Regions from separate parts of the Chelativorans composti genome, predicted to be linked through region 1. Evidence: riboswitches for the same ligand, from Rfam matches in the RefSeq annotation. Region 1 holds a riboswitch; each other region holds the start of a gene.

What was found. Region 1 has a riboswitch for thiamine pyrophosphate ahead of thiB (thiamine ABC transporter substrate binding subunit). Riboswitches for the same ligand answer to the same signal wherever they lie in the genome.
Region 2: it holds a riboswitch for thiamine pyrophosphate, as region 1 does, so the genes downstream of both, ABD906_RS02340 (YkoF family thiamine/hydroxymethylpyrimidine-binding protein) here and thiB (thiamine ABC transporter substrate binding subunit) in region 1, are expected to answer to the same signal.
Region 3: it holds a riboswitch for thiamine pyrophosphate, as region 1 does, so the genes downstream of both, ABD906_RS00285 (ABC transporter permease) here and thiB (thiamine ABC transporter substrate binding subunit) in region 1, are expected to answer to the same signal.

Annotation. Positions count from the first base shown of each region.
Region 1 covers NZ_BAABGS010000018.1:219,650-229,259, forward strand. The annotation lists gene thiQ (thiamine ABC transporter ATP-binding protein) at 1-592, opposite strand, end outside; gene thiP (thiamine/thiamine pyrophosphate ABC transporter permease) at 576-2,189, opposite strand; gene thiB (thiamine ABC transporter substrate binding subunit) at 2,189-3,217, opposite strand; TPP riboswitch at 3,209-3,322, opposite strand; gene acnA (aconitate hydratase AcnA) at 3,442-6,132, opposite strand; gene ccmA (heme ABC exporter ATP-binding protein CcmA) at 6,408-7,016, shown strand; gene ccmB (heme exporter protein CcmB) at 7,071-7,733, shown strand; gene ABD906_RS06450 (heme ABC transporter permease) at 7,827-8,591, shown strand; gene ccmD (heme exporter protein CcmD) at 8,588-8,752, shown strand; gene ABD906_RS06460 (DsbE family thiol:disulfide interchange protein) at 8,769-9,326, shown strand; gene typA (translational GTPase TypA) at 9,561-9,610, opposite strand, start outside.
Region 2 covers NZ_BAABGS010000010.1:111,932-121,541, forward strand. The annotation lists gene ABD906_RS02300 (F0F1 ATP synthase subunit C) at 1-41, opposite strand, end outside; gene ABD906_RS02305 (F0F1 ATP synthase subunit A) at 106-855, opposite strand; gene ABD906_RS02310 (AtpZ/AtpI family protein) at 891-1,244, opposite strand; gene ABD906_RS02315 (cell wall hydrolase) at 1,485-2,657, opposite strand; gene der (ribosome biogenesis GTPase Der) at 2,882-4,312, opposite strand; gene ABD906_RS02325 (tetratricopeptide repeat protein) at 4,312-4,977, opposite strand; gene ABD906_RS02330 (polysaccharide deacetylase family protein) at 5,198-6,199, shown strand; gene ABD906_RS02335 (YMGG-like glycine zipper-containing protein) at 6,374-6,646, shown strand; TPP riboswitch at 6,856-6,996, shown strand; gene ABD906_RS02340 (YkoF family thiamine/hydroxymethylpyrimidine-binding protein) at 6,987-7,595, shown strand; gene ABD906_RS02345 (PQQ-dependent sugar dehydrogenase) at 7,872-9,011, shown strand; gene ABD906_RS02350 (glycoside hydrolase family 25 protein) at 9,158-9,610, shown strand, end outside.
Region 3 covers NZ_BAABGS010000002.1:59,007-68,616, forward strand. The annotation lists gene ABD906_RS00260 (FAD-dependent oxidoreductase) at 1-1,637, opposite strand, end outside; gene ABD906_RS00265 (LysR family transcriptional regulator) at 2,045-2,977, shown strand; gene ABD906_RS00270 (MFS transporter) at 3,233-4,429, shown strand; gene ABD906_RS00275 (ABC transporter substrate-binding protein) at 4,536-5,543, opposite strand; gene ABD906_RS00280 (ABC transporter ATP-binding protein) at 5,540-6,292, opposite strand; gene ABD906_RS00285 (ABC transporter permease) at 6,279-7,037, opposite strand; TPP riboswitch at 7,317-7,423, opposite strand; gene ABD906_RS00290 (DMT family transporter) at 7,690-8,010, opposite strand; gene ABD906_RS00295 (BapA/Bap/LapF family large adhesin) at 8,720-9,610, shown strand, end outside.

The sequences.
Region 1 (9,610 bases):
GGATTGTCATGCGTTGCGCCCGATGCAGCTCCTCGATCAGGTCCAGCATTTCATCCTTGAGCGCGGGCCCCAGTGAGGCCAGCGGCTCGTCAAGCAGAAGGACGGGGTTCTGCTGTACCAGAACCCTCGCCAGCGCCGCGCGCTGCCTTTCCCCGCCTGAGAGCGAGCCCGGAAGCCTGCCGCCCTTTCCCGCAAGTCCCACGCGTTCGATAGCTGTTGCCACGTCCTCCCGGTCCTTCGCGCTGAGCCGCAGCGAAGGCGAGCGTCCGAGCCCCACATTCTGTTCCACCGTGAGATGGGCGAACAGGTTGTTCTCCTGGAAGATCATGGATACGCCGCGCTGGTGCGGCGGAAGCCGCGTCACGTCCCGCGAATCGATCAGGATCCGGCCGGACGAAGGCTGCTCGAAGCCGGCGATGAGGTTGAGCATCGTGCTCTTGCCGGATCCGCTCGGCCCCATCACGGCCACGATGTCGGACGGCTCGACATGCAGGTCGAACCGCATCTCCGTCCCGCCGGGATAGGTGAAAGCCAGCTCCCTGAGGGTCAGTGCGGCACCTTTCGGCCGCATGGTCTCATTCGCGTGCAACATTGGCGCCAGCCTTCTCCCGGCCTGCGATGGCCATCAGGCCCAGACATAGAATTCCGATGAAAAGGGCAAGTCCCGCGGCGTCCGCCGTCCGGTAGCTGCCCATTCGTTGTAGCAGCAGATAGGGCAGAGTCTGCACCTGGTCGCTGCCGAACAGCGCGATCACGCCGAGATCGCCGAGCGAGAGCGCCATCGCGAAAGCGAAGGCAAGCAGCGCCGGCCGCCGCATCGGCGGCCAGTCGATGAGCTTCAGCCGCGCGAATCCGCCGATCCCGAGCGAGGCGCACAGGCGCTCGTGCCTCTGGCTGGCCGCGTCATAAGCTGGACGGATGATCCGCATGGCGAACGGCAGTGCCATCACGGCGTTGACGCTCACCACCATGATCGGGGCGATCTGGAACACATCCACGAAGTTTCGCAGCAGCACGAACCAGCCGGCGCCGATCACGATCGGCGGGATCACCAGCACCATCATGGCGCCATTGTCGAACAGTCGCTCGGTCAGGCCCGGCTTGCCCGCACCGCGCCGGAGTTCCAGCGCACGGCGGGCGATTACCAGCCCGAAGGAAAGTGTGACGCTGAGTGATGCCGCGGCAAAGGCGAGGCCAAGGCTGGTCGCGGTCGCCCGGTGCACCGCATCCTCGCCTGCAAGCCGTGCAAGGTTAGCTCCAAGCCCGGCCGCAACCACCGTCATCATCGGGCTTCCCACGAAGAGCACCGCCAGCGCGATGACGATCGCGTTGAAACCCCTCTCCGGCCCGGTTGGAAACAGCACGCGGCGCGACGACAGTGGCAGGTTGGCGTCCCCGGTCAGCGAAACGCCGAAGCGCGTAAGCAGCCACAACGCCGCGGCGGTCAACACCAGCTGTACGGCCGTCAGTGCCACCGCCCGCTGCGGATCGAAGTCGAAGCGCAGTGCCTGATAGATCGCAACCTCCAGCGTTGTCGCCCCCGGTCCTCCGCCCAGCGTCAGCACGATGGTGAAGGAGGTCACGCACAGCATGAACACAAGGCCCGCGACGCCCGGCAGGGCGGTCCGCAACACCGGCCATTCCACGAACCGGAACGAGGCGAGACTTCCCATGCCGAGCTGCGCGGAAAGCCGCCATTGGTGCGGCGGCACCGTCTCCAGCGCGGCCAGGAACAGCCGCGCCGCCATCGGCAGGTTGAAGAAGACGTGCGCGATCAGGATGCCCGAAAGTCCGTAGGCGCCGGGCCACTGCCAGTCCCAAAGCGCCTTCGCCACCGGCGCGAGGTACCCCGCGCGCCCGTAGAGCGACAGGATGCCGATTGCCGCCACGATCGCCGGCAGCCCCAGCGGCACGGCGAACATCTGCAAAATGAAGCGCCGTCCGGGAAAGTTTGGATGCCGCGCAAGTGCCCGGGCTACCAGCAGTGCCGGCAGCACCGAGAGGAGCGTCGAGAGGGCCGCCTGCCACAAGGTGAACCGCGTTACCTGGAACAGATAGGAGTCGAACAGGGCAGTGCTGCCCGCGGAAGAGGCGCCTTGCATCAACAGACCGGCCAGCGCCCCGCCCACCAGCGCCACGATCAGCGCCAGCGGCAGGGCGCCCGCCGCAATACGCATTCCGGAAGCCATCAGCGGCTCATGACTGCCAACCACTCATCCACCCAGGCGCGCCGCTTTTCGGCCACCTCTTCCGGTGTGAAGAGGAGAGTCTTCGCGGGGTCGATCAGCGTATTGAAGGCTTCGTGCAGCGGCTTGGATGTCTCGCCCGCCGGGAACATCCAGTTCGTCTGCGGGATCGCGTCCTGGAAGCCGGGCCCCTGCATGAACTCGAGGAACTGCTTCGCCAGCGGGTTCTCCACGCCCTTCTTCGTCAGGCCCGCCACCTCGATCTGCAGGTAGTGGCCCTCGGAGAAAGGCAGCGCCACGTACTTGTCCGTGCCCTCTTCGATGACGTGGTAGGCCGGCGAGGTCGAGTAGGAGAGCACCATGGGAGCCTCCCCCTTGGTGAACAGGCCGTAGCCCTCGCTCCAGCCCGGCGTCACCGTCAGCACCTTGTCGCGCAGCTTTTCCCAGGCGGCGGCTGCCTCGTCGCCATAGACGGCCTTCACCCACAGTAGAAGTCCGAGGCCGGGCGTGGACGTGCGCGGGTCCATGATTACGACCTTGAGCCCGCTTTGATCGTCCACCAGCGCCCTAAGGGATTCTGGCGGCGTGATTCCGGAGTCCTTGTTCAAGATAAAGGCGAAATAACTGTAGTCGTACGGTATGAACGTATCGTCTGAGAACTCGCCCGGCACCTTGATACGGGATGTGTCCAGCCCGTGCGGCGCGAACAGCCCTGTGGCCTTGGCCTCGTGCGTCAGGTTGGTATCGAGCCCCAGGACAATGTCGGCCTTGGAGCCTTCACCTTCGAGCCGCAGGCGGTTCAGCAGCGCGACGCCATCGGCGATCGAGACGAACTGCACATCGCATTTGCACGCCTGCTCGAATGCCTTTTCGACCTGGGGGCCGGGGCCCCATTCCGACGTGAAGCTGTCGTAGGTGTAGACGGTGAGATCCTGCGCCTGGGCCGGCTGGGCGGACCCGAGCGCCATTGCCGCGAGCAGGAGGCTCGCGCAGAAGAAGCCACGATGGTGGGAAGAAAGCAGATCGGTCATGGTTCTAATCCCTCCGCCGGTATGACCCGGATCAGGTTCTGCGGGTTGGCACGCTTGCCTCTCAGCCGTGCTGCCCCATGCAGCTCGGCACCCCGTTAGACGGCTCGCAACATAAGCGTCCGCCGCGCCGCGCGCAAGAAGGTGGGGAGTTGCGGCGTCTGGCAAAAAGAAAAGGGCGGGCCCTGTCGGACCCGCCCCCTCTGCGTCTTGCCTTGCGGTGCGGCTTAGGCAGCCAGTGCGCGAAGCACGTACTGCAGGATGCCGCCGTTCTTGAAGTACTCCAGCTCGTCCAGCGTATCGATGCGGCAGAGCAGGGGCACGTTCTTCACGCTGCCGTCGGCGAAGGTGATCTTCGCGTTGAGCGTGGCGCGCGGCTTGAGGTTCTCGATGCCCTCGATCTCGACGATCTCGTCGCCCTTGAGGCCGAGCTCCTTCCAGCTCGTCTCCTCGGCGAAGACGAACGGGATGACACCCATGCCGACCAGGTTCGAGCGGTGGATGCGCTCGAACGACTGCGCGATGACAGCGCGGACACCGAGCAGGTTGGTGCCCTTGGCGGCCCAGTCACGCGACGAACCGTTGCCGTACTCGACGCCGGCGAAGATCACGAGCGGCACGCCCTCCTGCTTGTACCTCATCGCTGCGTCGTAGATGAACATCTCTTCACCCGACGGATAGTGGATGGTGTAGCCACCTTCCTTCGGGTTCTCACCCAGCATGTAGTTGCGGATGCGGATGTTGGCGAAGGTGCCGCGCATCATTACTTCGTGGTTGCCGCGGCGGGTGCCGTACTGGTTGAAGTCGGCCACCGCGACGCCATGGTCGAGCAGGTACTTGCCGGCCGGCGAGGCCACCTTGATGGAGCCCGCGGGCGAGATGTGGTCGGTCGTGATCTTGTCGCCGAACAGGCCGAGGATCCGTGCGCCGCGGATGGAACCCGCCGGGTTCGGAGTCTTGGACATGCCCGCGAAGTACGGAGGATTCCGCACGTAGGTCGACTTCTCGTCCCAGGCGTAGGTCTGGCCGCTCGGGGCGTCCAGCGCCTGCCAGTTCTCGTCGCCCTTGAACACGTCCGCATACTTGGTCGCGTAGAGCTCGCGGGTAACGTTGTTGGCGATGAACTCCTGCACCTCGGCAGCGGTCGGCCAGATGTCGCGCAAGTAGACCGGGTTGCCGTCCTTGTCCTCGCCGAGCGGCTCCTTGGTCAGGTCCTTGCGAACCGTGCCGGCGAGCGCATAGGCCACCACCAGCGGCGGCGAGGCGAGGTAGTTGGCCTGCACGTCGGGCGACACGCGGCCCTCGAAGTTGCGGTTGCCGGAGAGCACCGCGGCGGCGATCAGTCCGTTGTCGTTGATCGTCTTGGAGATCGGCGCCGGCAGCGGGCCGGAGTTGCCGATACAGGTGGTGCAGCCGAAGCCAACCAGGTTGAAGCCCAGCTTGTCGAGCTCCTCCTGCAGGCCGGACTTCTTGAAGTACTCGGCCACGACCTGCGAACCGGGAGCCAGCGAGGTCTTCACCCACGGCTTGGTCCTGAGTCCGCGGCGGTTGGCGTTGCGGGCCAGCAGGCCGGCGGCCATCAGCACGCTCGGGTTCGAGGTGTTGGTGCAGGAGGTGATGGCCGCGATCACCACGTCGCCGTGGCCGAGGTCATAGTTCTCGCCCTCGACCGCATAACGCTTGGCGGTGTCAACGGTCTTCTTGTATTCGGCCTCCAGCGCCTTTTCGAAGTTGCTGGCGATCTCCTCGAGCGGCAGGCGGCCTTCCGGACGCTTCGGGCCGGCCATGGACGGCACCACGTCGCCGAGGTCCAGCTCGATGATGTCGGTGAAGACCGGATCCTGCATGTCGGCATCGCGCCACATGCCCTGAGCCTTGCAGTAGGCTTCGACGAGGGCGATCTGCTCCTGCGAGCGGCCGGAGGTCTCGAGATACTTGATCGTCTCGCCATCGACCGGGAAGAAGCCGCAGGTGGCGCCGTATTCCGGAGCCATGTTGCCGATCGTGGCGCGGTCGGCGGCGGTGGTGTTGGCAAGGCCGGGACCGAAGAACTCGACGAACTTGCCGACCACGCCCTTCTTGCGCAGCATCTGCGTGACGGTGAGCACGAGGTCGGTGGCCGTGACGCCTTCCTTGAGCTTGCCGGTGAGCCTGAAGCCGATCACTTCCGGCAGCAGCATGGAGACCGGCTGGCCAAGCATGGCCGCTTCGGCCTCGATGCCGCCCACGCCCCAGGCCAGCACGCCGAGGCCGTTGACCATCGTGGTGTGGGAGTCGGTGCCCACGCAGGTGTCGGGATAGGCGTAGGTGACGCCGTCCTCGTCACGGGACCAGACGACGCGCGACAGATACTCGAGGTTGACCTGGTGGCAGATGCCGGTGCCCGGGGGAACGACGCGGAAGTTGTTGAACGCCTTCTGGCCCCACTTCAGGAAGCGGTAGCGCTCGCCGTTACGCTGGTACTCCAGCTCCACGTTGCGGGCGAAGGCCTGTGGCGAGCCGAATTCATCGACGATGACCGAGTGGTCGATGACGAGATCGACGGGCACGAGCGGATTGATCTTGCTGGGATCGCCGCCGAGGGCCACCATCGCATCGCGCATTGCGGCAAGATCAACGACGGCGGGCACGCCGGTGAAGTCCTGCATCAGGACGCGGGCGGGCGAATAGGCGATCTCGACGCCAGCCGTGCCGCGGTCCGTGAGCCAGGCCGCCACGGCCTGAATGCTCTCCTTGGTGACAGACCGGCCATCTTCCTTGCGAAGCAGGTTCTCCAGCAGCACCTTCATGGAGAAGGGCAGGCGGGAGACGCCCGCAAGACCGTTCTTCTCTGCCTCCTTCAGATCAAAATAGGTGTACTCCTTCCCACCGACGGTAAGGGTCCGGCGACAATTGAAACTGTCAAGAGAGGTAGACACGTGCGATCCTATCCTGTCGTTGCATCCGAAGGGGAACGGACGTCCTGAGACACGGGTGCTTAGGTGCGGGTACGGCCATTTCCGCTGTCCGCTCCCTGCGTCTCAAGCCGGTAAAGGCGGCTCGCGCGCAGTCATCGGTTTCAAAGGGTCACACCGGCCGCTGGCGTGGTTGACCGCGATATAAAGAATTTTGCAAAAGAGTTCCATAGTGAAAGGACCATTTGTTTCCTCTGAATCGATTAGGGTCGGATCCCTTCTGAAGCGGGAGAAAGATTGTGCAGCTTGCCGTGACGGACCTCGGCGGTGAACGCGGTGGAGAGCCCGTGTTTTCTGGCATTTCCTTCACCGTCGAGGCGGGGTCGGCGCTGCTGGTCACCGGCCCGAACGGCGCGGGCAAGTCGACCCTCCTGCGAATCATCGCGGGCCTTCTGGTTCCCGCCGAAGGCGAGGTGAAGTTTTTGGGCGGTGGCGAGAAATGGGACACTCCGGCCGCGGCCGCCCATTACCTCGGCGCCACCAATGCCATGAAGCCGGCGCTTACCGTTGCGGAGAATCTGACCTTCTGGAGCCGTTTCCTTGGCGAAATCCGCTGCTCGGTCGACGATGCGCTAGAGCAGGTCGGTCTCTGGGACGTGGGCCATCTGCCCTTCGGCTATCTCTCGACCGGTCAGCGCCGCCGCGTTGCCATCGCCCGCCTGCTCATGTGCCACCGGCCGCTCTGGCTGCTGGACGAGCCGACCTCTGGCCTGGATCGCCGCTCCGAGGCCCGCTTTGCCGAACTGATGCGCGGCCACCTCGCGGAGGGCGGCCTCATCGTCGCCGCGACCCATCTACCGCTCGGGCTGGACAACACGCAGGAACTGCAAATGGCGGGTCGCGCATGAGTTCCATCGGCCAATCTCTTCCCGCCGCAGCATTCCCCGCCGGAGGCGCCTGACATGCTTTCCCTCTACCTCCGCGATCTGAAGCTCGCCGCCGGTGCCGGCAGCGGCGCCCTGACCGGAGCGCTGTTCTTTCTCGCGGTGATTGCCGTCATACCCTTCGGCGTCGGCCCGGACCTGAACCTGTTGGCTCGGATCGGCCCTGCCATCCTCTGGATCGGTGCGCTTCTGGCGAGCCTCCTCGGCCTCGACCGCATGTTCCAGACGGACGCGGAGGATGGCTCGCTCGACCTGCTGCTGATGTCCGACAGCCGCCACATGCTGGCGCTCATCGTCTTCATCAAGTGCCTGGCCCACTGGACCACGAGCGTCCTGCCGCTGGTCGTTATCTCGCCGCTGCTCGGCTTGTTCATGAACGTCCCGCCCGTCGGCCTCATGGCGGTGGCCCTCACGCTGCTGGTCGGCACGCCCGCCATCACCTTCATCGGCGCGGTTGGCTCGGCGCTGACCGTGGCGCTGCCGCGTGGCGGCCTGCTGGTCTCTGTCCTCATTCTGCCGCTCACGGTTCCGGTTCTGGTGTTTGGCGTGGCGGCAGCCCGCGGCGCGATCGCTGATCCGGACCCGTTCGTGGCGCCGTTCCTCATCCTCTGCGCGATCACGATCTTCTTCGCCGTCATCGGGCCCTTCGCTGCGGCGCTGGCGCTCCGTAATGCCGAATGATGGTGATTGACACGGCAATTTGATCGAAAGCCCGCGGACCTGCGGCGATTCAAAGTATTTGCAGCAAATGCCGGGGCAGACTATTTACAGCGCATGAGCGACACGACGAAAAAACCTTCGGGAGTGATGGCACTCGCCAATCCGACGCGATTCCTCTCGCTGTCGGACGCACTGCTGCCATGGTTGGGCGGCCTGGCGGTTCTGCTGCTGGCCTTGGGCTTCTACATGGCCTTTACTGCGCCGGAAGACTATCAGCAGGGCATCACGGTGCGCATCATGTACATCCACGTGCCCTTCGCGTGGCTGTCCATGTTCTGCTACACGCTGATGTCGATTTCCGCCCTCGGCACGCTGATCTGGAAGCACCCGCTCGCCGACGTGTCGCTGAAGTCGGCCGCGCCCATCGGGGCCACCTTCACCGCCCTGGCGCTCCTCACCGGCTCCATCTGGGGCAAGCCCATGTGGGGCACCTGGTGGGTTTGGGATGCCCGGCTGACCTCGGTCTTTGTCCTGTTTCTGATGTATCTCGGCATCATCGCGCTCACCCGCGCTCTCGATGATCAGAGCCGCGCGGCCCGCGCCGCCGCGATCCTCACGCTGGTGGGTTTCATCAACATTCCGATCATCAAGTTTTCGGTCGAGTGGTGGAACACTCTGCACCAGCCCGCCTCGGTTCTGCGCCTTGATGGCCCGACCATCCATCCGAGCATGCTCTGGCCGCTGCTCGTGTGCGCCCTGGGCTTCACGCTTCTGTTCAGCACGCTTCACATCATGGCCATGCGCACGGAAATCTGGCGCCGGCGGGTCACCACCATGCGCAAGCTCTCGGCACGCAAGGCGGAAGGAGCCGCATCGTGACCCACGCCGCCTATGTCACTGCAGCTTATCTCGTATCTGCCCTCGCGCTCGTTGGCCTGATGGTCTGGATCCTCGTCGACCAGCGCAGCCAGAAGCGGGCCCTTGAGGACCTCGAGAAGCGCGGCGTTCGCCGCCGCGCCGGCTCGCGCGAGGCGTCCTGATGACGGGAGGCTCTTCGTGAACCGTCGCGGACTTCTGCTTCTCCTGCCGCTGGCGATCTTCCTCGTCCTTTGCGCGGTCTTTCTCGTGCAGCTCATGTCGGGCCGCGACATTTCCGTGGTGCCCTCGGCGCTGATCGGCAAGCCCGCTCCGCTGGTGACGCTCGAGCCGCTGGAAGGAACGAACCTGCCCGGCTTCGATCCGGAGATGTACAAGGGCAGGGTCACGCTCGTGAACGTCTGGGGCTCCTGGTGCGTGCCTTGCCGCCAGGAGCATCCGCAGCTGATGGAGCTTGCGCGGGACAGCCGCATTCAGCTTGCCGGCATCAACTACAAGGACAAGCCGGAGAACGCCCTGCGTTTCCTCAACGAGCTCGGCAACCCCTTTGACGTGATCGGCGTGGACGAGAGCGGCCGCGCGGTCATCGACTGGGGCGTCTATGGCGTACCGGAGACTTTCGTTGTCGGTCCCGATGGCGTCATCCGCTACAAACACGTCGGTCCGCTGACGCAGAAGTCCATTCTCGAGCAGATCCTGCCTGAAATCGACAAGGCGCTGGTATCCTCTACCTCCTGATACCTCGCGCCGCCAGGCACGACCCATTCCCATTGTGGGTCGGTCAAACCATGAGCGTGTCGAAGCAGGAGGGATCAGCCCCCGGCTTCCCGCGTCTACCGCTCACCGTGCCCTTGCCCGGCTGTCCCGATGCGTCGATGGCCCGGCATGAGTGGCTGCTCGCGCTCTGAGCCGCAAAAAAAAGCGCGGCGTTTGACGGCCGCGCTTTCAGTCATCTCAGCGATGATCCGGCGGTCAGGCTGCCGTAGCCTTCTGCTTCTCAAAACGCTTGCGCTCGTTCGGGT
Region 2 (9,610 bases), on a different contig from region 1:
GCGATACCTGCGCCAATCGCCTTTGCTGCTTCTGCTTCCATCTTGCAACTCCTTGTGAAGCGTTTGAACTCTGGAACCGTGGCGGAAAACCGCCGTTAATCTCTTCTAGTGGCCGGGGTGCACCGCATCGTTGAGGTACATGCAGGTCAGGACGGCAAAGACGTAGGCCTGCAGGAAGGCAACCAGAAACTCAAGACCCGTGATCGCGACAGTCATGATCAGCGGGAGGATCGAGCCGGCAACACCGAGTGCACCGAGCGCGCTGAGCGAAGTCACGAAGCCGGCGAACACCTTCAGCGTGATGTGACCGGCAAGCATGTTCGCGAAAAGACGGACGGAAAGGCTGATCGGACGCGAGAGGAAGGAAACGACCTCGATCGCAACCACCAGCGGCACGACGACGGCGGGAACGCCGCTGGGCACGAACAGCTTGAGGAAGCCAAGCCCGTGCTTCATGAAACCATACACGATGACAGTACCGATCACCAGCATGGCCAGCGCGAAGGTGACGATGATCTGGCTGGTCACCGTGAAGAAGTAGGGCACCAGTCCGAGCAGGTTCGCCACGAAGACGAACATGAAGAGCGAGAACACCAGCGGGAAGAACTTCATGCCGTGCGTTCCGGCGCTGTCCCGCAGCATGTTCGCGATGAACTCGTAGGCCATCTCTGCGACGGACTGCGCGCGGGTCGGGATCAGGCCGCGGTTCGAGGTGCTCAGGAACAGGAAGGCGCCGGCAGCGGCGACAGTGGCGACCATGAATGCCGAGGCATTCGTGAACGACAGGTCCAGCCCACCAACCTCGATCGGAATCCACTTGGAAATCTGAAACTGATGAATTGGATCCGTGGCCACTGAAGTACCCTCACTTCGTTGCGGTGTCTTCCGCTTTATTTCCTTTGCGGATCATCGCCGCCATTGCCTGGCTTCGCTGACCCAAACTCAGCAACCCGCCCTGTCGCACGCAGGACGTTCAGAACACCTGCCGCGAAACCGAGCAGCAGGAAGACGATCAGACCCCAAGGCGTGGTGCCGAGAAGCTGGTCGAAAAACCATCCCAGTCCTATACCCACCACGACACCGCCGATGAATTCCCCGGATAGCTTGAACGCGTTTCCGAATCCCCCGCCTTTGGTGTTTTGCGCGCCGCCCTCACCGTTCGATGCGGACTGGCGCGCTGCCAGGGCATCTTCGAGTTTCCGCCGCCGCTGTTCCAGGTCGTCAGGCCCGTTCTGTTCTGCCATCGGAACCTCCAGCAGCCGGCAAAACCTCGAAGAATGACCGTCTCGAAGTCGCGGGCAACATAGTGAGAGGCATTCTTGCAGTCAAGCCGCGTAAATATCCTCTTGCTGGACGATTAACAGCAATGAAAACAGGACTTTAATTCACTGCGACAATGCGCCTGCCTCAGGCGGACCCAAAATCCGGGGAGAATCTGCGCATTTGTGCGTCCGATAAAGGTCTCTTTTCGAGGGTTCCGCGGCCTAGTTCCAGCCGCCACCGTAGGTGCGATAGAAGATGTGCCGTCCGATCTGGGTGAGCCTTTTCATCGTCTTCGCCCACTTGGGACGCACATATGTTGCGTGATAGTGCGTCGAACTGCCGACGCTCTCCAGCCAGATCTTCCCAGCGGTCACCGCCATCGCGACTTCCTTGGCGATCCGGTAGTGCGCGGGGCTGGTAATGCGGTCCTTGATCCCGTCGCAGGCGAAGGAGAACTGGCAGCGGTTGTACCAGTGATCGTTCTGGTAGACCACGCCGCAGATCGTGTTGGGATAGGCGGGATTGCGCACGCGGTTGAGCACCACCTGCGCGACCGCCGCCTGTCCCTCGATGGGCTCGCCCTGCGCCTCGAAATAGATGGCCTCGGCCAGGCACTTCTGCTCCTTCTCGCTGAAAACGTGCGGCGGCAGCGGCGCCTTGGCCCACATATGGTCGCCCGGGTCGATCGGCGGAATGAAGCGGCCGTCATCCTCGTCGCGCAGGATGCTGGCGAAGGGGGAGGTGCGCGCATAATCCGGCTCCGCCGGAGCATAGGCCGTGGCCAGGACGTCGGCCTCGTCGTTGTTCACGAGCTTCGCGACAGCCGGAAGCATGTTGGGCTCGCGCTTCTTCTTCTGTTTGACGTGGAAGGCGGAAGCAATCTGCACTTCCTTGCCCTTTACCTCCGGTTTCACGAAGGCCATGGGTATCTCGCCAAGCGGCTCGGATTCCAGGAACGCACCGGTCTGTTCGATGATGGATCCCGCATTGAACATGCTAGGCGGCGCAACTGGCACGACCTGCACCACGCGGCCCTGCTTTTCGTCCCGGTTCACGCGCTGCTCGTCGGATGTCGATACCGGTGTCTTGTTCTTGGAACGGAAAGCCACCTCGCCGATGCCCGGCGCCACCATGCCGCTGCCGGAAAGCGCGTCCAGTCGGGAATCGGCGTCGGAGAACGGCATTTCGGCCTTGTGAATGGAGCCGGCGACGGACTGCTCGATCACCGCTGCCCATCGAGTTTCCGACTCGGCGCCAGAAATGAGGCTTGGAATATCCTGATAAGCCGCGACCGTCGGGAAACCGAGCCAGATGGCCAGACCGAGCAGAGTGGGTCCCAGACGCGACCGTTTCTCTACCGGAATACGACTCGAACGCGGGACTGAACGGAACACCCCAACCTCACACACATATACTCGTACGCCGCTGTTGAGGTGGAAATTATTTGATTAACCTTGATCGAAGGTTAATTCGCCATCCAGCTTGATCATTGATTTCATTAAGAAATCGGTAAGATGTGTGGCGGCCGACACTTGAAGCCTGACCTGCCCCAAGGCGCCCAAAAGAAAACCCCGGCCGTGGCCGGGGTCTCGGGTTCGCATTCTGAGTGAGCCTTCGGTCAATCCCTCTCCTTCGCCTTTCCGGCGAACGGATTCTCGGACGTGCGCAGGATGACGCGGATTGGAACACCGTAAATGTCGAAGGCTTCCCGCAGGTTGTTGATCAGGTAGCGGATATAGGTCTGCGGCATCACCTCGGGACGCGAACAGGAGATGACGAATCCCGGGGGCCGCGTCTTCACCTGGGTCATGTACTTGACCTTGAGGCGGCGGCCGGAAACCGCGGGCGGCGGGTGCATCTGCGTCGCGCGCTCCAGCCACCGGTTGAGCTTTCCGGTCGAGACACGCCGGTTCCAGACCTTGTGGACCTCGACGGCCGTTTCCATCATGCGGTCGAGCCCGCGGCCCGTCTCCGCCGAGATGGTGACGAACTTGAGCCCCTTCACCTGCGGCAGCAGGCGCTCCACCTTCTCGCGCAGTTCCGCCAGCATCTCCTGCGGGTTCTCGACGAGATCCCACTTGTTGAAAGCGATCACCGGCGCCCTACCCTCGCGGATGATCAGGTCGGCGATCTGCAGATCCTGCTTGTCGAAGGCCTGCGTGGCGTCGAACACCACGATCACCACCTCCGCGAACCGGATCGCCCTCAGCGTCTCGCCCACGGACAGCTTCTCGAGCTTCTCCTGCACGCGGGACTTGCGGCGCATGCCGGCGGTGTCGGCGAGCTTGATCGGCCGTCCCCGCCACGTCCAGTCGACGGAAATTGAATCGCGCGTGATGCCGGCCTCCGGTCCCGTCAGCATGCGCTCCTCGCCGAGCAGCGCGTTGATGAGCGTGGACTTGCCCACGTTCGGACGGCCGACGATGGCAATGCTGAGCGGCTTTGCCGAATCATAAGCCGGCTCTTCCGCATCCGGGTCGATGTCGTCGCCCTGCAGCGTGTCGTTGACGTGAAGGGCGCGGCGTTCCTCTTCGTCCTGCGCCTGCTCGATCCGCTCACCGGCAATTTCGGCTATCGCGTCACGCAGCTCCGGCATGCCGATGCCATGCTCGGCGGAAATGGCAATCGGCTCTCCGAGCCCAAGGCTGTAGGCTTCCATCACGCCGGCTTCCGCACCGCGCCCCTCGGTCTTGTTGGAGACCAGGATCACCGGCTTGCCCTTGCGGCGGACCAGATCGGCGAAGGTGTGGTCGTCGGGCATGATGCCGGTCCGCGCGTCCACCATGAACAGCACGAGGTCGGCCTCGTCGATCGCCCTCTCGGTCTGCTGGCGCATGCGGCCCTCGAGCGTCGGCGCCGCGGCGGATTCGAGACCGGCCGTGTCGATCACGTCGAAGCGCAGGTCCTGCAGCCTTGCCGGATGGATGCGACGGTCCCGCGTCACGCCGGGCGTGTCGTCCACCAGCGCGATCCTGCGCCCCACCAGCCTGTTGAAGAGCGTCGACTTGCCCACGTTGGGCCGGCCGACGATTGCCACCTTGAAAGCCATTATGAGCCCGATCCCGTCCCGGAAATAAGCTCGGCCATCATCTCCGCCCGCTCGCGGACACCCGCCGGGGCCTCGCTGTCATTGAGAATTTGCTCGAAGAGCGACAGTGCCGTCTCGCGGTTGCCGTCCTTCCATGCGGCGAGCGCCAGAATCTCGCGCGCCGAGTGGCGCATCGGATTGCTGTCGGCCGTCATGCTTTCCACCCGTGCGGCCACATCCGCGTAAGTGCCGTTATCGACGAGCAGCATGCCGGCCCTGAGGCGCGCCATATCTCGGAACACGCCGGGCGCCGAGCTGTCGTTCGCAACCTCGTCGAACGCGGCAATTGCCTCGGCCGCCTTGCCTGCGTCGGCCAGGATCGTTGCTTCGCGCATCCGCGCCAACATCGGATAGGTGCTGACGCCGCCCTGCCGCAGTTCGTCCAGCTTGGCCACGGCTTCCTCGGTCTTGCCCTGGGCGGCGAGGTCGAGTGCCTGCGCGAACTGGTCACCGGCCTGGTTCGCGCGGCTCGTGGTCCAGCTCTCATAGGCGACATAGGCCGCCGTGCCGAGCACGATCAGCGCGGCTCCGCCAATCACCACCGGCCCGAAGCGCTTCCAGAGGCTCTTGAGCTGGTCCTGGCGAAGCTCTTCGTTGACTTCGCGAATGAAACTGTCGTCCGACATGAGATTTCTCGTTCCTGAGCCGGACACGCGCCCGGCGCTTATGGTCTTGTGGGCTTTTTAACGAAAATTCCCGCACATGGAAGGGGGAGCGGGGAAAACACTTCCCCATCACGTCCCGGCCCCCGGCGGTCGAAATCCTGTGAACAGCCGGGTCCGCATTCCAATCCGGCCACATTCCCGCGGTAGCGAACCGGCTTTACCGTTTCCGAAAAGAAGAATCATGTCTGCCAACCGTATTGCGATTGTCACGTTTTCGCTGCTGTCCGCGCTTTCCCCGGCCCACTCCGGTCAACCCTCGGCGCAGTTTGGGACGCCGCCGCAATACGTTCTGATCTCCTTCGATGGCGCCGGTCCTCTCGCACAGTGGGAGCGCAGCCGCCGGCTGGGCAGGGAAGCGGACGCCCGCTTCACCTATTTCCTGTCGTGCGTCTACCTGCTCACGCCCGAGACCCGCGGCATGTACACAGCCCCCGGCAGCCGCGGCCCGAAATCCAACGTGGGCTATGCGGCCGGTCGGGAAGAGGTGGCTGCTCGGCTGCAGCACATCTGGTCCGCCCGCGCGGAGGGGCATGAAATCGCCAGCCATGGCTGCGGTCATCTCGACGGGGGCAAGTGGTCGGCTGCCGACTGGCAGCACGAGTTTGCCCAGTTCGCCGCCGTTCTTGAGAACGCCTGGCAATTGAACCGGATCGACGGTGAGCCCGTGGGCTGGAGACGCTTCGCCCGCAACGAGGTCATCGGCTTCCGCGCGCCCTATCTGTCTTCCTCCGGCAGCCTCTTCAAGGCGCTGAGGGCCAGCGGCTTCACCTATGATGCCAGCACCGTCTCCCGCGCTCCCCTGCCTGTACCGCGAGAAGATGGCGTTTTCCGCTTCGCGCTGCCCCTCATTCCGGAGGGACCGGCCCAACGGCCGATTATCGCCATGGATTACAACCTTTACGTCCGCCATTCGCGCGGCGAGGAGGACCTGGCGGCCGCCGACATATATGAGCAGCGCGCCTACGAGGCCTTCATGGCCGCCTTCCGACGCGAATACGAGGGCAGCCGCGCGCCGCTCCAGATCGGCTTGCACTTCACGCTGATGAACGGCGGCGCTTACTGGCGTGCTCTCGAGAGCTTCGCCAGGGACGTTTGCCGGCGCAATGACGTCCGCTGCGTATCCCACCGCGAATACCTGGAGCAAACCCATGGGATCCATCCGGACCGCCGCATAGACGGCTAACCAAATTTCCACGCGGAAACTGCCGGACGTTCATCTGCGGTACATGTTCCACTCCATAAATTTCCGCCCGCTGGCGACCGGCCGATCCGTTTCTCGATAGCCGGATTCGTTAGCTTGGGAACAAATTGTGCCGCGACGGAATTATTCTGCCGCTGAATGATCTTGGAGAGTCCGATGAAAAAGCTCCTATTGGTACTGCCGCTGGTTCTGGCCGGGGCTGCCGCATGCACACCCACCCAGCAGGGTGCGGCGATTGGTGGCGTCGGTGGCGCTGCAATCGGCGCGGCCGTGGCAAACGACAGCGTTGAGGGTGCTGTGATCGGCGGTGCGGCGGGCGCAATCGCTGGCGCTCTGATCGGCCGCGCGTCGGAAGGCAGCAACCAGTGCGTCTACCGTGACCAGTACGGACGCCGCTACACCGCAGCCTGCCCCCGCGGCTACTACTAAGACAATGCGCAACATGCCTCGAGGCCGGAGCTCGCTTCGGCCCTGAGGCGGGTGCCATGATGTTGCGAAGGACAACATTGCCCGGCGGGCCTGCGGATGTCGCCTGAAACATACGCAGCCGGTGTCAAGCCTGGCTCTGGCGATGATTCGCCGCCTGACGTGCGACACAACAATATTATTGAGAATTGTTCGCCCATGGTGCATGGTGCGCCCATCGACAGGGGCGCTCGACCGGGCGGGCAAGCCGAAACTCGTGCTGCCGCGCTCGCAGGGCTGAGATGACGGGAAACCGTCGGTCCCTTTGAGCTGATCTGGGTAATGCCAGCGGAGCGAGGCGACGATGTTTTCAGGCGCGCAGATTTCCTTGTATCCAATGTCCGACGATTTCGTCGGCATCATTCTGGGGGCGGTGAAGGCCCTCGATCCCTACCGCGAGAACTTCCGCATCGAGACCGACGACCTCTCCACCCTGCTTGTCGGGCCTCCCGAGCAGCTGTTTCCCGCAATGCGGGATCTGTTCGTCCATGCTGCGAATGCAGGCAAGCATTGCGTGCTCGCGGCAACCGTCTCCCGCGGCTGCCCCGGTGAACCGGATGACCCGATCTGCACCCCCAATTCAGAGCTCGGCAATCAGGCGCCCCTCGCCGATCGGATCGCCGCCGCGAAGGCAGCCGTGGCGTCGGCCCCGGTGACGGGCTTGACGGTCGCGGCCCAGTTTTCGCTCTACCCCCTTGGCGCGGCGCATCACATGGACGAGATCTACGGCTGCATCGACTTCGTGAAACAGTCGGGTGTCTTCGACCGCTCGAAGAATTTCTGCACCAAGCTCCGGGGAGATGCCGGCGCGGTCTTTGCCGCCATGTCGGAAGCGTTCCTCCGCTTCGGCGCGCCGGAAGGCCACGTGGCGCTCGACCTGAAGGTCTCCGCTCACAGCCCGACGCCGGTGTAACCTTTCGCGGAAATCCCGGGAAACCCGTTCATCCTCAACTGAACCGGCTCCGCAGATCACGTCGTCCCTCTTCAAACGGGCTTTCCACTTCTTGCGCTTGCGGCGGAAGCCTCGAAGTGCCAGCATTTGGCCGGTATCGCAGAAATGCTGCGGGAACGGTTTTCCCTTCTGAAGATTGGAAAGCCGTTCCGGAGGAGGAAGATCCCGGTTCCCGCCTTCTTGTGGAATGGGGAACCGCGTTTCGGAGTATTCAACGTTTCCGGTCTGGAGGTCGTCATGCGCCAGCTTGTCCGTCGTCTGTCACTGGTCTCGCTTGCAGCCATGCTTGCGTCTCCGGCTTTGGCCGTTGACGAAGTGTTCGAAACCGAAGGGCCGTCCATCCGCGTCCAGACGGTCGTTAATGGCCTGTCCCATCCCTGGGGCCTCGCTTTCCTCCCCGATGGCACCATGCTCGTGACGGAGCGCAGCGGCAATCTCCGCCTCGTGACCGACCGCCTGTCGGACCCGATCGCCGGCGTGCCCGAGGTCGATGCCCGCGGCCAGGGCGGTCTGCTGGACGTGGCGCTCGATCCGGCATTCGAGCAGAACCGCCTCGTCTACCTGAGCTACGCCGAGGCTGGCGAAGGCGGCAACAGCACGGCAGTCGCGCGCGGCCGTCTGAGCGACGACAACGCGCGCCTCGAAAATGTTGAGGTCATCTTCCGGCAGCAGCCAAAGGTCCAGAGCCAGCTCCATTTCGGCTCGCGCCTCGTCTTCGATCCGGAGGGCCACCTCTTCATCACGCTGGGCGAACGCTCCCACGAGCGCTTCCGCAGCCAGGCGCAGGAGCTGAACTCGCACCTTGGCAAGATCGTCCGCATCAACCCGGATGGCTCCGTGCCTGCCGACAATCCGTTCGTAAACCAGGAAGGAGCGCTGCCCGAAATCTGGTCCTACGGCCACCGCAACATCCAGGCGGCCGCCCTCAATCCCGTGACCGGCGTGCTGTGGGAGATCGAGCATGGCCCCCGCGGCGGTGACGAACTGAATGTCATCGAGCCCGGCGCCAACTATGGCTGGCCGATCGTCACCCTCGGCATCAACTACGACGGCACGACCATTGGTGAGGGCTTGCAGCACAAGGACGGCATGGTGGATGCAATCCGCACCTGGACACCGGTCATCGCCCCCTCCGGCATGATTTTCTATCAAGGCGACGCCTTCCCCGACTGGAAGGGCAATCTTTTCGTAGGTGGTCTCGCCTCCACAGCGCTTGTCCGTCTCACCCTCTCGGGCGATAGCGTCACCGGCGAGGAGCGCCTGCTCGAGAGCCTCCGCTTGCGCATCCGCGACGTGGCCGAAGGCCCTGACGGTTCCATCTACGTGATCACCGACGAGGATAACGGCGAGATTCTGCGCATTACGCCGGCGCAATAGGATGGCGCGCGGCTCGTCCGCGCTCATCCACAGCCGCTGACTAATATGGTTTACGACCGCATTTAGTATTTCTTGGTGATTGTTCCGTAGCGTACCCGTGCAGACGTCTAACAGCGCTTGCTGTGAGTTCTCAGGTGCGGGTTTCCATGCGTAGTTTCGGCAAGTCGGCGATTGCAGTGCTTTGTGCGGCCTTGCTTGCGGGCTGTTCGTCGCGCGGTATGACGATCGAGCAACTGCTGGCGGACCTGTCCTACGAAACCACCGCCTCCGTTTCGGCCCACGCGCCCAAGCATTCGGCACCAGCCTCGCCTGCGCAGTCCGCGTCATCCCAGTCGCAGACCGGCCTTCCGCCCACCGCCCTGGCGATCGCTCCCGTTGAAGGTCAGGTCCAGACAGCCGCCCTGATGGTTCCCTCGCCTCGCCGCGCCGCACCGCGCAAGCGGGAAAAGCAGAGGGTCTACAGCCAGCGCTTCAGGGACGCAAAGCCCATCAATTTCGGCAAACACGCACCGCACCGCCTGCCGGTGCATGGCGTCGACGTGTCCCGCTGGCAGGGTAACATCAATTGGACGGACCTTCGCCTGCACGGCGCGAACTTC
Region 3 (9,610 bases), on a different contig from region 1:
TAGGGGAAGCGCAGCTCCCAGCCCGTCCGCTCCACTGCATCCTGGTCGAAGATCGCCCACAGCGGGCCCGAATAGTAGTTCGGTGCGCGCGATCCTTCGTTTATGGCCAGCGCGGCATCCAGGCCATGATCATAGTTGTAGCTCTTCCGGATCCACTCCGCCGAGCAGTTCCGCCAGTCCAGCGGCTTGTGGTCCAGCCCCTTGCCCGGCGCTGCCCCGTCGCCCGGATAGCGGTTCGCCGCCGGACGCTTCGGCAGACGCACCTCGTTGAAGAAGCGCTTGCCCACCTGGTTGACCGCGATGAACTCCTCGAAACCCGCGTTGCCCACGTTGATCCCGGCGGAACCGCGGAACACGAACGTGGGATGGCCGGGCATCATGTTCGTATAGGCGTCGCGCGTGCCGAGCGTGGTCGAGATGTGGTACGTTGTGGGATACGACAGGTTCTGCTGCATGCCGGCGAGATTCGCGCCGATCTTGAGCGCCGCGATCAGCGCGCTGGCGTCCTGTCCGCCCGGCCCCTGCAGCGCGAAACCCGAGGTCGGGAACGCCGGCTCCCGCATTGCAGGATAGAACATGCTGCGCACCTGCGGGTTTCCCGCATGTCCACCCGAGGCAAGGATGACCGCCTTGCGCGCGCGGATCCTGATGCTCGGCCGCCGCTCGTCGATATTGCCATTCTGCCAGAAGCTCTCGAGCCGCTCGCCTGTCTTGGGGTGCACGCGCGGCCGGTACTCGGCGCGGATGCCGATCACACGCCCCTCGAACGGCTTCTCGCGGATGAGGTCCACGAAGGCGCGATGCAGCATGATATGCACGCCCTTCTCCCGGGCCGAGAACTCCAGCGGCCGCGCCAGCGCGACGCCGTTGCGGACGGCGTTCGGTCCCACGAATTGCGTGGCGTCCTCCATCTGAACCGGCGCAAACGGGCTGGTGCGCTCCGGATCGGCCACGCCCGCGTCTTCCGGCGTGATGGTACCGGCCTTGATGTCCGTCTTGTCGCCCAGCATGAGGAAGCAATACGGCGCGCGCGCCCTGCTCAGGCCACCGCCCCCGTGCGTGCCGCTCACGCGGGTGAAGCGGACATAGTTGTCCATCAGGAACTGACGTGTCGGCGGACAGTTTTCGGCCCAGGCGCGCATCATTTCGCGCTCGTTGTAGCGGTAGGGCGACTGGGCCTTGCCGTCCACGATCGACCAGTCGGTCACGTCGGTGAACAGCAGCTCGATGTTGTCGTCCAGCTCCTCCGGGCTTTCCACCGGTGGCACGGTGATGAAGCCCTCGGGATCGGATTCACCCGCCATGTCGCGCTTCTGGATCGGATCGCCGCCGCCCAGCGACAGATACGATCCCGAATGCAGCATGCGCCCGCCCAGATCGAAATTCTGATCGACGATCAGCACGGAAACGCCTGCGTCGCGGGCGCGAATGGCCGCCGTCAGACCGGCGCAGCCACCTCCGCACACCACGACGTCATACTCGTAGTCCCACTTGATTTCGTCGGTGCTTTCCGCAGCCGCTGCAGCCCCGCCCAATGCCGCTGCGCTCACGCCGGCCGCGGCGCTTGCCTTGAAGAAATCGCGACGGTTCAGCCCGTTGCTCGTTTCGACGGAACCCTTGCTTCCCTTTGTCGTCATTACTCTCCTCCCCGGTAAGGACGCCCATGGTCAAACCCCCGCCCCGTCAATCGTAAACATGTTCAGGACTGCGCCGGCGCACGCCAGCGCATCTCACCTGGCCTTAGGCTCACGCTTGTTTATGGTGGGCATAGCCGCCACTGCACGACGGCAACGCTCGTCAGCTCTCACGCTGCAAGCCGGCGACATGCCGCCGTGTCAGCGCCTGATCATGCTACAGATACGAACTGATCACAGGGCGAAGGCAGTTTCTGCAAACTCACCTGAGGAAGACGCTAAGTCGCACGCGCTGCATTGTCCATCTTAAAATATTTCAGGCTGCCTGAAGAAAAACTTTAGTCGGAACCAATATTGATTAATCTCCATAAGATCTTGAAATACTGCCGGCATTCTGTCCAATATAGGATATGGGGATTTCTTTTCGGCAGCTTGAATACTTTGTAACCGTTGCGGAAGCGGGCAGCATCACCCGTGCCGCAGAGCTGCTGCGCGTTACGCCTACGGCGATAAGTTTACAGATACGGGCGCTGGAAGACCTGGTCGGCGCGCCGCTGTTTTCCCGTCATTCGCGCGGCATCATCCCCACTGCCGAGGGCGAGGGCCTGTTTACCGAGGCCAAGCATATCCTCGCCATGATCGACAAGCTCGAGCGCAGCTTTACGCACCGGGATCGGCAGGCCCGGCAGATCTGCCTGGGGACACCGCCTGCATTTTCCCGCATCATTGGGCTGGAGGCCATCGAGGGAGCCACGGCGCAGCTCGGCATCAACCTTTCCGTCGTCGAAGGCTGGACGCAGGAACTGGAGCAACGCCTGGAACGGCGGAAGCTGGACTGCCTGATCGGCTGGGAGCTCCCCCGCAGCCCCGAGCTGCACGTCACGCCGCTGATCGAGGACGAATTCGTCTTCGTCTGCGCGCCCGAAATGGCCAACGGTGGCGATCGCATTGCCCTGCGCGAGGCGCTGCGCTCACCCCTGCTCTTTTACGGCCGCAACAGCGTCTCGTGGCGCGTCTCGCAGGAGGCAGCCCTTTTCGCGGGCATCGAGCTGCCCCAGGACCGCCACGTGGAATCCATCACCGTCTGGCGCAGCATGCTCTGCCGCGGGCTGGGCACCTCGATCGTGTCCATGGGAGCCATCAAGGACGAGTATCTGCGTGGCGAGGTCGTGGTCCAGAAGATCGCCGACTATGCTGCAACCCGGATGATCGAGGTGGCGGTCCGCATCGAACACCGGTCGGAGCCGTGGGCCATCGCCATTGCCGGCTTCCTCAAAAGCCTGGTCGCGGATGCGCAGTCGCGCTTTCCCGCTCCGCAGGTTCGGGTCGAACAGCTCACCTGAGCTGCCCCTTACGGAACCGCCGCGCTCCGTGCTCTTTCCCGCCTTCGCGTCAGCCTGCCCCTTCTCACATCATCGTGAACTTCCGCGAATGCAGTTCGCGCGCTCAGCCGGCTGTGATCAGGTTTCGGCTGAAACCGCACCTTTCTTCGCCCCCCTCCAGTGAACCTCGCCACATCCGCAAAGAACATGATGCGAAACAATATCGAAACGTGTAAGGAGGCACGGACATCCCGCACTTCGGACAGGCAACACATCATGGCCAGCATCAGCGAAAGCGTCAGCCGACCACAGCAGACCGTTGTCGCGATCATCGCGGCGACCAGCGTCTGCCACATGCTCAACGACACGATGCAGTCCCTGCTGACATCGCTTTACCCCCTGCTCAAGGAGAGCTACGCGCTGGACTTCGTCCAGATCGGGCTGCTGACCTTTGCCTTCCAGGTGACGGCCTCGCTTCTGCAGCCGGTCGTGGGAATGGTGACCGACCGCTGGCCGATGCCTTTCTCCCTGCCGGTGGCGATGCTGTCCACCTTCATCGGTCTCCTCACCCTGGCCTTCGCCCACAGCTATCCGGTGCTGGTGCTGGGCGCCTGTCTGATCGGCATCGGCTCCGCCATCTTCCACCCGGAAGCCTCGCGCGTTGCGCGCGTGGCCTCGGGCGGCCGCCACGGCTTCGCCCAGTCACTGTTCCAGGTGGGCGGCAACACCGGCACCGCCATCGGCCCGCTGCTCGCCGCCCTCATCGTCATTCCGCGCGGGCAGGAAAGCCTCGGCTGGTTCTCGATGATCGCTCTCGTGGGCTTCGGCATCCTCTCCTGGGTCAGCGTCTGGTACAGCCGCCACCGCCGCAACCAGAAGGGCCGTCAAACGATCGACCGCACGCTGCCGCTTCCGCGCAGAAAGGTGCTCGCCACACTGCTGGTTCTCGTGCTGCTGACGGCGACCAAGAACACCTATCTCGCCAGTATCTCGAGCTACTTCACCTTCTACACCATCGACAGGTTCGGCCTCGGCATCCGCGAGGCGCAGGTTCTGCTGTTCCTGTTTCTTGCCGCTTCAGCCGCAGGTGTCTATCTCGGTGGCCCCATTGGCGACCGCTACGGCTCGCGCGTGGTGATCTGGTTCTCGATCCTGGGCGTGATCCCCTTTGCCCTCCTGCTGCCCTACGTGGACCTGTTCTGGACAGCCGTGCTGGTGGTCGTGATCGGCTTCATCTTCTCCTCCGCCTTCTCGGCCATCGTGGTCTTTGCGCAGGAGCTGGTCCCGGGCCGGGTCGGCCTCATCGGCGGACTGTTCTTCGGCTTTGCCTTCGGCTTCGGCGGGCTCGGCGCGGCCGTGCTCGGCTTCTTTGCCGACCGGCAGGGCATCGAGTTCGTCTACAGCGTCTGCTCCTTCCTGCCGCTGCTCGGCCTGCTCACGGTGCTGCTGCCGCGCCTGCCCGGCCACCGCTGACCGTCTCCGCCGCTTCGGCCCGGCGCCGGACCTCCGCATCATTGCCGCCGGCTGCTCCATGAACGCAGCCGGAGGCAGCCTCCACTGACGCGCGCTATTATTATTACTATTGCTCGCGCCACTCCTCATTGTACCAGGCCCGAACGTTTCCCGGGTCACCCAGCACCTTGCCGTCCCTGTCCTTCAGCACACCATTGTCGGCCAGGAACTTCGCCATGCGCTCCAGCCGCGAGTGGTCGATCTTGCCCACCGGCCAGTCGCCGTTTCGCAGATAGTTGCCTTCCACGATCACCTGCAGGGAGCCGCGCACCAGTTCGGGATTGGGAAAGTCGCCCGCGGCGATAAGGATCTCGGCAGCCTCATCCGGATGGTCCGCCGCCCACTCGTAGCCCGCAAGCGTCGCCATCATGAAGGCCTTCACGGTCTCCGGCTGCTCTTCCAGCGTCCGCGCGGTGGTTGCGATATAGCCGTTCTGTTGGTCCGGAACCCCGTAGTCGGCGTAGTTGAACCAAGACTGCCTGCGTCCGAGCAGCTGACTGTTGACGCCTTCCCAGGTGGCGACCTCCAGCGTGAAGTCCACCCGGCCGACGGCGAGCGACTCATAGGCTCCAGTGTTGAGCGTGACCGTCTCCCACACCGGTTCGCCGCCATCGGTGCGGATCATTGTGCCGATCAGCGCCTTCTCCCAGTCGCTGCCGAAGCCCGCATAAACCTTGCCGGAGAGATCCGCCGGCCGCGTGATCGCCTTGTTATCCGAATTGTAGACCAACCGCCCGGTCTCGCGTTGCATCGTCACCCACAGCGCGGTGATCTCCGCATTGGCCGCCCGGGCGGTCAAGAAAGCAAGCGTCGCCACATAGGCGAAGTCGCTCGCCCCCGACGCGAGCAGCGCCGCCGAATTGGTGTCGGAATAGGGCAGGATCTCCACGTCCAGCCCATGTTTTTCGTAGAAGCCGCGCTCCTTAGCCACCACGATGCCGACATGATTGGTGTTCAGCATCCAGTCGAGTGCGACCGTCACCCTCTGCAGCTCCTTCCGCGGCGCGTCCGGCTGCTGTGCACTCGCCGCGAGCGGCATCAGCAGCAGGGCAAAAGATATCAATGTCCGGATCATGTCTTGTCCTCCAACAACAGGGCCTTGAGTTCTTCACGCAGGGGCGCGAGCGCCGTTTCGCTGCGCCGGTGTCTCGGGAATGGGATCGGAATGTCGGCCACGATGCGCCCGGGGCGCCCGGCCATCACGAGCACGCGGTCCGCCATGCGCGTGGCTTCATGCAGGTCGTGTGTAACCATCAGCACGCCGCGCGGGTCGGCTTCCAGCCGGGCGGCGAGCCACTCCTGCATGCGCAGCTTCGTGATGGCGTCGAGCGCGGAGAACGGTTCATCCAGGAGGATGTAACGGCGGTCCTGGACGATGGTGCGCAGGAACGCCGCGCGCTGCCGCATGCCGCCGGAGAGCTGGCGCGGAAAAAGATGCGCGGTGCCGTTAAGCCCGAACGGCTCGAACAGCGGTGCGGCCTTTCTCCAGGCCTCCGCGCGGGGAAGCCCGGCGATCTCCAGCCCGAGGCACACGTTCTCCCGGATCGTCAGCCACGGAAACAGCGCGTCCGTCTGCGGCTGGTAGGCAGCCACCAGACCGCCGCGGGGATCCACCGTCCTGCCCTCGACCAGCAGCCTGCCCCGGGCGTCCATCTCGTCCGGCAGAATCCCGGCGATCCACTTGATGACCGAGGATTTCCCGCATCCCGACGGGCCGATGAGGCAAGCGACGCTCCCCTCCTCCACCTGGAACGACACCGCCTCGACCAGGCTCCTCCCATCCCCGCCCGAAATGCGGATGTCGAGCGGTTCAACCTGCAGCATGGCGCCTCCCCTTCCGCTCGGGGTCCGTGAGCCGTTCGGCAAGCCGCAACAGCCCCAGCAGGGCGAGCGTGAGCGCCGCCGACATCGTGACGGCGGCCAGGATCAGATCCGCGCGGAAATTGTTCTTTGCCTGCAGGATATAGATGCCGATACCCGACCGCGCCCCGGCATATTCGGCGAAGATCGCCGCCACGATGGCATAGGTGGCGGAGATGCGGACGCCCGCGAAGAAGGACGGCCGCGCTGCGGGCAGCGTCACCCGGCGGAATTGCTCCAGCCTGCCCGCCCCCATGGATGCCACGAGGTCCAGAAAGTCCCGCGGCGCCTGCCGGTACCCGGAAAGCAGGCTGAGCAGGATCGGGAAGAAGGTCACCAGCACGACCAGCAGCACCTTGGGCAGAACGCCGAAGCCGAACCACAGGATCACCAGCGGCGCGAGCGCCACCAGCGGGATGGTCTGGCTCGTCACGAACACCGGCACCAGCGCCCGTTCGAGCAGCGGGGCGAAATGCAGCGCGACCGACGTCAGAAAGGCGAAGGCGACCGACACCGCAAAGCCCATGCCCGCGATAGCCGCCGTGGCCGCCGCGTGGCCGCCGATCTCGGCAGCGTTTTCGACCAGGCTCCCGATCACGCCGCTCGGCGCCGGAAGCACCAGCGGCGTAACGCCCGTCGCGCGACAATAAGCTTCCCACAGCACAAGCAACACAAGGATGAGGACAGTAGCAGGAGCGTAACGGTGCATCGGATTCGTTCCGTTCGCGGCGCCCGGCAGTGGCTGGTTCAGGTTTGCCGCCCCGGTTTGCCCGGGCGCTGAAACGGTTCAAGCGTCTTGAACCGCGGTCTGCGGGCACGAGGGGCAATTCAGGCTCTGCGCGACCTGCTCCTGAGCGCACCCGGCCATGCGGAACTGCCGTGAAGATACCTGGGATTCAGCGCGCCGGCACAGTTGCACGGACGCGCGGCGTCCGCGGCTCGGCTTCGCACAACTGCAATATGGATGTGTGAGAAATAATCTGGCTCTTGTCTGCCATCGTGTACCTCGCTCCGCCGGCATTATCCGGATCAGCTTCTGAGGGTTCGCGCATGTCGCGCATCTCAGCCCCGTCAGGGGCACCCCTGTATGTGCAGCGGCACCATTGCCGCTGATGGCCGTTCTGTCAACCCGCCCGCCTGACCGGGGACGGGAGACTGGAACTCACCTCCGCCCGGTCGTCATGTTGAAGCCATGGCAACTACAGTCCCAGGTCGCATTGGTGGCCCGGCCGAGCGGAAGGCACGGGATGGTTCGTTCCGGCTCCGATCCACGATCCACGCTCCTCTCGTGCATTTCGGCACGGTTCCCCGCTGCGCTTCGACGCCAGGCCGGCCAGGCCCAAAGTGAACCGGGTCCAGGGCTAGTCGGAGCTTGTAGCTTTCATCAGCACCAGACCGCTGACGATAAGAGCGGCCGCAAGCCAGCGCAGCGGCGAGGACGACTCCCCGAGCGCGAGGATGCCGAACAGAAAAGCGCCGACGGCGCCGATGCCCGTCCAGATCGTATAGGCCGTTCCGAGCGGAATGGACCGCATCGCCAGCGCCAGCAGCCATACACTGCCGATCATGGCCACGATTGTGACCGCGCTGGGTACCAGCAGCGTAAACCCCTCCGACTTCTTCATTGTAAAGGCCCAGACAATCTCCAGGAGCCCTGCCCCGAACAATACGAACCACGCCATGATCGCTATACCTTTTGTTTATTATGTTATATGTTACTCTTGATGATGTTCATACTTCCGCGCCGGGACCCCCTTCCGGTTGCAGGATTTTTGTTTGCCTGCGAAAAAAGTTTTCTCAAAATACACCTAAAACTGGTAACAGCATTCCACTACTGACCACTTTTGAAAAAATCCATAACTGCAAATTTGTCGCACTTAAAACATTATCCATTGACCCCATCTATTTCACATCGTAATGATTGCCCTGGGAGTTGGGGCAACTCTATTTTTGGAGGGCCGCCGGGCGGGCGGCTTCGATTCATTGGCTTGTAGGCCCCGAAATTCCGCGCAGTCCCGATCGAGCGCATATGCGGCGTTGCCGGATATTGCGGTGGCAGCAGGGGCATATGCGTCCGCGCATCCGCCTGAATCCGTGACGAGCAATCTGTCAGCGTCCCCGGCGCTTCCTGCGGGGCGACATTCAGTTGTGTTCGCCCCGGCCACACCCGGCTCCACTGATTTCCCACCGTAATCTTTAATCTTTTCTGTTTGCCGCCGTGAAAAGCGCCCATCACGGCAAGACCATCGCCGGGGAAGAAGTTTCATCCACCACATCGTCAAGTCTGTCTGCAGTCCAAGGCTGCCTCACCTTGTATTCCCGGCCCTTTCGGCCGGGTGTGGTCTATTTCGTCTCCACACCACCAACCCAGTAAAGCTTATCTAGAGAAAAATGGCGGTCACAATCATCAACAAGGCTAATGGCGCCGTGAGAACGGCCCCCTTGGACCACATCGCACTGAATGCACCGAGTATCGTGAAGTTGAACTACCACCCGCGGGATATTGCGTCCTTTGAGCGGGATGGCCTGGATCTCATTATCCGCCTTCACAACGGCCAGGTGATCCGGATCCGGAACTTCTTTGTGGTCGAGGATGGTGTGGAGAGCCAGCTCGTCCTTGAAGACGACGATGGGGCGCTCTGGTTGGGCGAGCACGGCTGGGGGCTGAGCGACTTCCAGTTTTACGAAATTGCGAGCATCGACCAGCTGATCAATAGCGAGGGCATTTCGCCCGCTCTGCTGGGCCTGATCGCCCTGGGTGGTGGCGGTCTGGCGGCTGGGGTCGCCGGCGCAGGCGGCGGCGGAAGCAAGGATCCTACGGTACCGCCGCACAACGACGATGACGACAGCGACAGCGACGCCGACGCGGATGCCGACAGCGACAGCGATGCCGACGCGGATGCCGACAGCGACAGCGATGCCGACTCTGACGCTGACAGCGACAGCGATGCCGACGCGGATGCCGACAGCGACAGCGATGCCGACTCTGACGCTGACAGCGACAGCGATGCCGACTCTGACGCTGACAGCGACAGCGATGCCGACTCTGACGCTGACAGCGACAGCGATGCCGACTCCGACGCGGACAGCGACAGCGATGCTGACTCCGACGCTGACAGCGACAGTGACGCAGACTCGGATGCCGACAGCGATAGCGATGCCGACTCCGACGCGGACAGCGACAGCGACGCTGACTCCGACGCTGACAGCGACAGTGACGCAGACTCGGATGCCGACAGCGACAGCGATGCCGACTCCGACGCGGACAGCGACAGCGATGCT